DNA from 2 places in the Peribacillus sp. TH16 genome. Region 1 is predicted to be linked to the other one. Evidence: riboswitches for the same ligand, from Rfam matches in the RefSeq annotation. Region 1 holds a riboswitch; the other holds the start of a gene.
The links. Region 1 has a riboswitch for magnesium ahead of corA (magnesium/cobalt transporter CorA). Riboswitches for the same ligand answer to the same signal wherever they lie in the genome.
Positions count from the first base shown of each region.

Region 2: another riboswitch for magnesium. It lies ahead of mgtE (magnesium transporter); the one in region 1 lies ahead of corA (magnesium/cobalt transporter CorA).

Region 1 is NZ_JAEKEM010000002.1:691,537-696,455, reverse strand. Features, by position in the region: partial or broken gene JFV29_RS03275 (IS4 family transposase) at 1-365, opposite strand, end outside; gene JFV29_RS03270 (hypothetical protein) at 440-628, opposite strand; gene JFV29_RS03265 (hypothetical protein) at 833-994, shown strand; gene corA (magnesium/cobalt transporter CorA) at 1,573-2,544, opposite strand; M-box (ykoK) riboswitch at 2,764-2,925, opposite strand; partial or broken gene JFV29_RS03255 (cation transporter dimerization domain-containing protein) at 3,748-3,918, opposite strand; gene JFV29_RS03250 (S-Ena type endospore appendage) at 4,076-4,552, opposite strand; gene JFV29_RS31560 (S-Ena type endospore appendage) at 4,535-4,919, shown strand, end outside.
Region 2 is NZ_JAEKEM010000002.1:1,248,251-1,253,169, reverse strand. Features, by position in the region: gene cysW (sulfate ABC transporter permease subunit CysW) at 1-771, shown strand, start outside; gene JFV29_RS06010 (sulfate/molybdate ABC transporter ATP-binding protein) at 783-1,847, shown strand; M-box (ykoK) riboswitch at 1,985-2,150, shown strand; gene mgtE (magnesium transporter) at 2,436-3,794, shown strand; gene JFV29_RS06000 (DUF2306 domain-containing protein) at 3,979-4,461, shown strand.

The DNA.
Region 1 (4,919 bases):
GTCGCATCTAGAATCCGAATACGTTTGAAAACAGAAATGATACGTGAAGTTAGCGATTTTGTAGCACAGAGTTTCTGTGTAAGGAGTAAAGTAAAGACTTCTCGAATAAATGCGACAGCTGTTGGATTAAGCGTTGATTCAGTCCTTCTGGGCTCATGAGTACGCCCGTCGAAGCCTGTAATCGACTACATAGTTGCCGTAAGCGAAGTACTAGCGACTTCTTGGCTGAGCCAAACGCAAATGGCGATGAGTTCATCTGCTTGATATTTACTGGATCGCTGCACAAAACCAACTTGTTTGGCGAGATCTTGTAGGACTATTGGAGATAGAAAGCGTTGTAATTCTTCAGAAAGCGAGAGGTCCATGAAAAAACGTCATCCTTTTCGAGTAGTTTACTGAAAGAATAACGCTTTTTTCATTTTGGGGGAAATTCGTTTCATTAGCTTGATGGGCATGTGACTGTACCCCTATATGGTAATTGCATTACAATATTTCCTACTGCACCGTTATCACCTACATAAGAATCTTTAAATTGAAATATATCCTCATTTACATTATTTGAATTACATCCGTTTAAGAAAAGTAATATCAATAGCGAAAAGAAGAAAAATTTTGTTATATTCTTCATTTCTTATCCCCCTTAAATTCAATATTTAAATTCACCTCCTACAATGCCTTCAAAGTCGTCAATTTCCATCTTTTGAATTCCCTGACCATTGCTGATCCTAAGCCAAACAACTATACCACCTCTAGCAAAATAATTAACATATCGTATTCAAGAAAGGTTAGTTAGCTAAAAGCATATGTTTTATTGAAAGGATGTGATCGAATTATGGATCGGAAGAAATGGGGCGTTGGAGGATTAGTATTCGTTGGCTGCATGTTTCTTGGTGGAGGAGTGGGAGATTTGTTAGGAAGTTCCCACAACGGATGGCTGATAGGAATGGGTGTTGGATTTCTTGGGATAGCTTTAACGAGACTGATTGGAAAATGATCTTCTGCAATTTGGCCCTTTTGCTGAATAAGGTTTCTAAGGAACACATGAATGCTCTATACTAGTTAACATAAAGTCAACTATAAGAAGATAGCAAAAACGCCAAACCCATATGGTTCAAGAGTTTGGCGTTTGTGTGTTTTTTATCCTTTATTCAGGATTTTATACAACCTTGATGTAGCAAGGGTTTGCTAGATGATCAATAAAAAGCCCTAGATTTACCACTAGAGCTTTTTCTATTTCATCTTTATTTATCTAATTATGAAAGCTGTAGGTTCGTAAAAGTAGACAATTCTGAACGGTGCTATTTCTTTACAAAACAGCCAGATTTAGTGTTCGTTACAGCCAGATTTAGTGTTCGTTTTAGTAATAAAACAGTTTGCGAACGTTCGCAAATTAACATTAACTTTTACGAACTATGAATAAATAAAATTAGGTGTTGATTTCCATGAGTTTGCAGGAACATTTTCATCTAAATAAAAGGTACCCAACCTCTTTTGAAATGGGTACCCATTTTATCCGAAGGTACTCAAAAGATTACACCTTTTGGAGACCTCTTTAATTTGAATATTTTATAATTATAACAGGCGATTTTTTTTAAAGTATTTCCACATGCCCCAGGTTAAAATGACTAAGATCCCTAAAATGATAATCGTTGAGAATGGAGAATCTTGATAGGGTAAAGGAACATTCATTCCAAAAAAACCGGTTACGAAAGTTAATGGTAACATTACGGTTGAAATGATGGTCAAAACGTTTAACTTTTCAGAGGATTTTGCGTTAATAATGGAATAATACGTCTCCAAAGCACTGTTTACAAGATCTCTGTACGTTTCAGTAGAGTCCACTATCCTCTCGAGATGGTCAATTAAATCCACATAAAACGGCGCATTTTCTTCCCGTATTTCAAACTTCCACTTTCCGTCCACAGTCATGAAGATCCTACGCTGAGGAAGGATGACGCGTCGAATTAAAATGATTGTTCTTTTTAGTGCAAGGAATTCTTCTGTCACTCCCCTTATTTCTTCATCGTAAATCTCATCTTCTAGTTCATCAATACGGATGTTAATGCGGTCAAGAATCGGAAAGTATTCATCCGTTATGCCGTCTACAAGAGCATACAAAAGAAAATCTGCACTCTTATCCATGTATTTTGTGTTCTTAGAACAAATCACATCCATCTGGCCAAGCCATTTCAATTTTTCTTTATGGATTGTCACTACGTAATTGGGGCCGACAAATACGTTTAACTCTAGGGTCGTAATTTCCTTATCTTCTTCCTCGTTATACCGAAGGGCATGTAAAACGAAGAACTGGTAATCTTCGTAGTTGTCAATCTTAGCCCGAGGACTGTCATGCAGGCAATCCTCAATTGCTAAAGGGTGAAAATCAAAAATCTTTGCCACTTTATATAATTCAGGGGTTTTTACATCGTAAATATCGATCCACAACAAATTATTAGGATGTTTTAAATGCTCTTGCACGTTAGATAGGTTAAACTCAGTGGTCATCTCTTGGTTCTCATGATCGTATAAATACATTTTAATCATATTACATTACACCTCGCGTTATAGATCAAGGCATTAAAGGTTATGAGTCTTCTTAGTTGTTACAAGAGGACATGAACACCTTCGTTGCCTCTTTCTTGTTGTCGACTTGCGTTTTTCCAACGAATTGGGGTCGTCAGTGCCCATGCATTCCTCACCTCCAAAATATAAAGGCTCCTTTCACACAGAAAGGAGCCCATAAAAAACAAAAAAAATGCTTAAATGTTCTCCCCTTGTTGAGTTTTAGCATTGTATAGCATAGGTTTTACCAGCTACATTAAGAAAAACCATAATCCGATTTTTCCTGTTGACCCATCGGCGCCTTTCGACATTTTTGGGATGCAACGTATCTCTATACAGGAGCCTCACCTAACAGAAGACTATTCAACTAAAGTTAACCCTAAGGTTAGAAAATAACCATTAAAAGATGAGTTCACTCCATTTATAGAGGTAATTGTTTGGGTAAGACAAGATTGCTCAATGGATTTGTTTTTCGATGTTTCGCAGATGATAAGGAGTTTCAAGCGTTATTTAGTGATAAAGAATACTATTAAGATGAGTTCCCCGGTAACATGATGGCTGCTAAAAAGGTTGGTCCTGTGTCTTCAGTAGCTCCAGTCGCTTGAGGGGATAAATGATAATAATACTTTTTTATTTAAATCATGTTTGCGTTAGAAGAGGTTATATCACCAGTTTATGTAAAAGGATGAAAAGAGTTTGGACAAGTACCTAAATAGAAAAATTCATTGGAATGGAGGGTTCCAATGGATTTACTTCTGATAAGGTGGTTTATGTAAACTAGCTTGCTTGTTTGAATGACTTATTAAAAACAGCGAGACTTTGTTAAATAAAAGATTGGAGGAAGATTAGCTATCGCACCTCCAACCTTATTGATAATCACTTTGGAACTAATTGTTTATTAAGATTTAAACAGAGTATTTGCAGATATTTTTTGAAGGATGGGTTATGGTACTAATTCAGTGCCGTTTAAAAAAGAGGTTTATTTTTTTCTTTAAGGGGTAGCGTCAGGAAAATGCGGTTTTACAACGTTAAGGAAATTACAATATTAAAAAGGCTAATTTCTCACATTAAATTGAGAAAATAGCCTTTTTTCATTACTCCATTGAAGCGATCTATTATGAAAGAACAATCCTAGCACACGGGAGTTGCAAATAGAAGAAAGATAACATATTAATTGTTAACTTATTAATTTGGCTCTACATGGACATGAACACGATACACTCCGTAATCTTTAACTATTATTTCCTCCACATGGGGTGAAATATCATGAGCTTCTTTGATATCTAACGTAGAATTAACAAGAATGACAACATCTATCACTTCATTATTTCCGTAGTTTCGCTCTTTAATTTTTTTATGCAACTAACGGGGCAGGTTAGCTGAAGAAGCCGACCAATAAAGGTCGGCTTTTTTCATACTATTTTGCAGCAGCCTTCGTAACCGCCGCCGTATCCTGAATAATCATAAAGCAGAAATTCAAAGGCTCAATGGTGAATTGGATTATTCGTCTTAACTAAGCGCATTTTACGCAATAGTGCAAATCTAATACTAAACTTCCTGTTGCGTTGGCTTCAGGTGTTGCTCCTGTAAGACTTTCGATAGTAATGGTTTTCAAATCTTCAACGAAGATCGTTTCCGAGCGACCAGGTGTAACAACGATGGTTGATGTCGTGACTCCCGTTGTATAGTCAACATTAAAGACGGAAGAAGTACTGGTATTAACTACGGTAAATGAACCATTTATTACTAACCCCGTTGGATTAGTAAAGTAGGTAAGAGGAGTAACGCTCGGAGTAGGTTGGAAAATGGGATTACATTGTTGAATGTTGACAATTTGCTTGGACACATTATTACAAAAATTAAACACGGCAGAACTTGATGAATTTCCACACATAATATCACCACCTCTTTTCATAGTATGTAAAGCCTGTACATTTTTAACTGGTACAAGGCCTATTTTCCCGAAAAATGGATGTTTGTTGTGGTGCATTCGGCTGAATTCCTCATACAAAGTTATATGGGGGGAGCTGGCTTTATGGGAAAGAAGTGCAAACGAAAAAAAAACAAAGATTGCGAATGTATCTGTCACTCCAAAAAGAAAAAACGGAGTAGAAAATGTCCCCGGAAAAAGCTTATTTGCATACACAGATGTGTTCCCATTAACCAAAAATGTGATGACGTTACGACTCAAACGTATTTTTGTGCCTCGTCGGATTCCAATATAAAAAATCCTTCGGGAACCATCACAATAATAAACACTAGTAATTCATGTGCAATGCAAGTTACCATAACAAAATTGTCCAATGATCATGAGGATATTGATGTTGCTCCGAATTCATCGTTTACTGCAATTGTCG
Region 2 (4,919 bases), 560 kb from region 1:
TTTCTTACTTTATTTTTAGTTGTTCCATTAATCGCAATCTTTGTAAAAGCCTTTGAAAAGGGGGCTGATGCTTATTTTGCGGCCATAGCCCATCCTGATTCTATGTCTGCCATTAAATTAACATTAATCGTTGTCCTAATCACGTTACCGCTTAATGCTATATTTGGGGTAGTGGCGGCATGGACGATTACAAAATATGAATTTAAAGGAAAAAACTTTTTAATAACTTTGATTGATCTACCCTTTTCGGTTTCACCAGTCATTGCTGGATTGATTTTTGTACTTTTATTTGGCTTACATGGGGCCCTTGGTCCATTGTTGCAAAACTATGATATTAAAGTGATCTTTTCGATACCAGGGATTGTCATCGCCTCTATTTTCATTACCTTCCCATTCATTGCACGTGAATTAATTCCGCTCATGCAAAGCCAGGGAACGTCTGAAGAAGAGGCATCGCTCACACTAGGAGCAGGAGGATTCAAGACGTTTTGGTATGTAACGCTTCCTAATATTAAATGGGGCCTTTTATATGGAGTCATTTTATGTAATGCGAGGACAATCGGAGAATTTGGGGCCGTATCGGTCGTATCAGGCCATATACGCGGGATGACGAACACGATGCCACTTCATATTGAAATCTTATACAATGAATATCAATTTTCAGCGGCCTTTGCCGTGGCATCACTGATGTCCATTTTTGCAATCATAACGTTGGTTATTAAAAGTTTCATAGAATGGAAAACAGACTTTAAATCATCAAAAGCAAGTTAGGAGGGAAAGTAATGAGTATCGTCATCGAAAATGTTACAAAATATTATGGGTCTTATCAAGCCCTCCAAAATATCAATCTGGAAATAAAAAGCGGGGAGCTTGTAGCGCTACTTGGCCCCTCTGGTTCGGGAAAAACATCATTGCTACGTATCATTGCTGGACTTGAACAGGCAGAGAACGGAAATATCTTATTTAATGAAGAGAATTACACCAATAAGCATGTGAAAGATCGGAATGTGGGCTTTGTCTTTCAGCATTATGCTCTTTTTCGCAACATGACCATTTTTGATAATGTTGCCTACGGTTTAAAGGTTCGTCCAAGAAAAATAAGACCTAGTAAAACAGCGATTGAACAAAAGGTTACAGAATTGCTTCAGCTAGTTAAGTTGGAAGGATATAAGGACCGTTATCCTTCTCAATTATCAGGCGGCCAGCGTCAGCGTGTGGCATTGGCAAGGGCTCTTGCTGTAGAGCCGAATATTCTTTTGCTTGATGAACCATTCGGGGCACTGGATGCTAAAGTGCGTAAGGAACTTAGGCGTTGGCTAAGAAGACTTCATGATGAATTCAATGTTACGAGTGTCTTTGTAACACATGATCAGGAAGAAGCGATGGATGTTGCTGATCGAGTTGTAATCATGAATGAAGGGAAAATTGAACAGATTGGAACTCCGGAAGAAGTATATGATCAACCCAAGAATCCATTTGTTTACGATTTTCTCGGTAGTGTCAATCTTTTCAAGGGCAAGGTTCATCAAGGGAAATTGGCAACAGGAAATGTGGAAATACATGTTCCAGACAGTGAGGATGGAGAGAGTACTGGTTATGTAAGAGCTCATAACTTTATCATAGAAAGAGAATCATTAGAAACGGATTCGATTGCATCTGTTATTGACCATATTCATACAATTGGACCTATTGTCCGTATTGAAGTGATTCGTCAGGATATAAATGAACCGCTTGAAATCGAACTTACTAAAGAACAATATAATAATCTTGAATTAAAAAAAGGAGAAATAGTGTTTGTCCGGCCCAAAGAATTGAAGGTCTTTGTTGACTATATGGCTGGAATCTAACAGGAAGTCGATAAGTTAACCAAAAAACCGCTAATTAGCGGTTTTTTTATTATCATTAACTAGCGTCAATATCTAATTTTATTAATAAAAAAACATTGACTTCTAAAAGAAACTCTTTTAGAGTGGATTGGTAAACTAAATATCCTCGTTAGGTGAGGCTCCTGTGTAGGAGATATGCTACTGCCCAAAAATGTCGAAAGACGCCAATGGGTCAACAGAAACCATCGACATAAGGTGGTTTTTAATGTAGCTGGCGTTGTCCTATGCCACACAGTGCTAAAGCTCTACGAATGGAGGAACAGGATTTCTGCTATGTATTTGTCATTCAGACAATGTACGTATGTGTATTTGTCATTCAGAAATGTACGTAAATGTACCGTGTGAACACCTCCATTTGTAATGGAGGTGTTTTTATTTTTTTCTGGGAGGTGAGGATAGTGGATAACTATTCACGACCTTATACTCGAAGCATAATAAATATCAAATAAATACAAAGATTAAGGAAGGGGAATTATAAAATATTTTTCTTACTTTTAATATATCGTTAAGGGGAAATATTTTTTGCTCCTCAAAAAAGGAGTGGTGAAGATGATAAAAGACATGACTGAAGACCAAATAACTCTTCAAATCATAAAAGCATTAAAAGAAGGAAAAAAGAAAGAATTTCAAGCAATATTAGAAGAACTCCAACCTTATGATATTGCTCGAATTTTTGAGGGGCTTCCAGAAAAACATCATACACGTTTCTTATTGTTTCTTACTCCAGAACAAATCGCGGAACTAATACAGGAACTTGAAAAAGTACATCAATTAAAAATTCTTACTAAATTAGGAATTGAAAAATCAGGTCAAGTAATGGATCTAATGGATAATGATGATTTAGCTTCATTGTTAGAGAACCTATCTCCGGATAAAATTGAAGAACTTCTTTCAGGTATGAAACAAGAAGAATCTAAAATCGTTCAAAATATCATGAATTATCCCCCTGAAACGGCAGGACGAATAATGACAAACCGTTTTGTGTGGATCCCTCAACACTATACGGTTCGTGAATCAGTTGAAAAACTTAAAATATTTGCGGAGTTCTCGGGAACGATTAACTATCTGTATGTAATTGATAACGATAAAAAATTAGTAGGTGTAGTCTCATATCGAGATTTAATAATAAATGATGAGAATGAAAAAATACAAGATATTATGTACAGTAGAGTTATCTCCGTATTCGCTTATGAAGACCAAGAAGAGGTAGCACATGTTATTGAGCGTTATGATTTTTTATCAATTCCTGTTGTAGATAATAATAATGAGTTATTAGGAATTGTAACCGTTGATGATATTATTGACGTTGTCATTAAGGAAGCAAACGAAGATATTGAAAAACTTTCGGCATCTGGTAAAGCTATTGATTTTGACACGAAGGCACATGTGGCTGCGTATCGCCGACTTCCCTGGCTTATTTTACTTTTATTTATCGGATTAGTGTCTGGAACTATTATTAGTGGTTTTGAAGAAACATTGTCTAAAGTTGTTGCACTTGCCTTCTTTATGCCGATGATAGCAGGGATGACTGGAAATACAGGTACTCAATCATTAGCTGTTGTTGTAAGAGGTCTAATTACTACTGATACGGATAAAGGAGTTGTTTTTAGACTTATTATCCGAGAACTTAAAGTTGGATTGATAATAGGCATTACCTGTGGAATATTAATTTCCATTATAGCTTTTGTTTGGCAAGGAAATCCTGTTCTAGGGTTAGTGGTTGGAAGTTCATTAGTTATGACCCTAATTATTGGGACTTTAGCTGGGACCATTATTCCTCTAATATTATATAAATTCAACATCGATCCAGCAGTGGCCTCTGGTCCATTAATTACAACTCTAAATGATATACTATCGTTACTTATCTACTTTGGCATTGCAACAATGTTTATTTCAAAATTGATGTAGTAAAACCACGATTAAATTCTGTTCTTCATGGTATTCTTTAAAAATAAATAATTATAATAATTTGAAATAATGGATATTACGCTAAATAGCAGAATAGTAATAATGAATGTTAACATATTCAACCAATTATTTGCAGAAAAATGGTAATAGAAATAATCAAATTATCTCAAGGGGCGATAACTGAATGGACATTGTTACTGTTCTGCTTGTCATTCACATTATTGCAGGCAGTGTTTGTTTATTGACAGGGGCGATAGCATCAATAGCAAAGAAAAAGAAAGGCAATCATACTACCATTGGAGAAGTGTATCATGGTGGGTATCTTGTAATTTTCATAACCTCCCTTGTAATGGCAATCGTGAACTGGTCAGAAAGTGCTTATCTTTTCTATATTGCAATTTTTTCTTATAGCTTAGTTCTTTTGGGATACTTAGCAAGAAAACTACGTTGGAGAAATTGGTTGAAGATGCATATAGGAGGAATGTTAGGGTCTTATATTGGAATTATTACGGCTACTTTAGTCGTTAATGGTTCAAAGATTCCATTAGTGAATGAAATCCCTTCTCTCTTATTATGGTTTATACCTACAATCATTGGAACACCACTCATTACTATAGTAAGTAGGCGTTATAGCAGTCGGACTAAACCAAAAGAGTTTATACAATAATAGTTGCATAAAAATCTTTATTCATCTTTAGAGAATCGAGAATTGAAAAGAAGATTCTGTTACAAAAAAAACGAAGTATAACTGGAAATAAACTCTCTAGATTATGACCCATTTTATACGTATCTCGGCTGAACCCTTACTTTACCATCCGAACTATTCAGACAAAAGAACAACAACATCGTCTAATTGTTCTTCAACAAACGGGCGCATTTCTGGATAAAGAAATGCGCCCTTCCTAATGAATTGGACCAGATTATGAAATAAGGAAATGGTACATATTAGTCATGTATAATATGTACCACCTTTTATTTTTATTACTTTTTACAATATAGGTTCTGTTAAGTTTAAAATTATCAACCTCATAATCTATTTTTTAGCACCGATAACTTTAACATCATCAAATAACACCCTGGATGTTCCACCTGACATTAGAATTCCAACATGAGTTTTACCAAGAT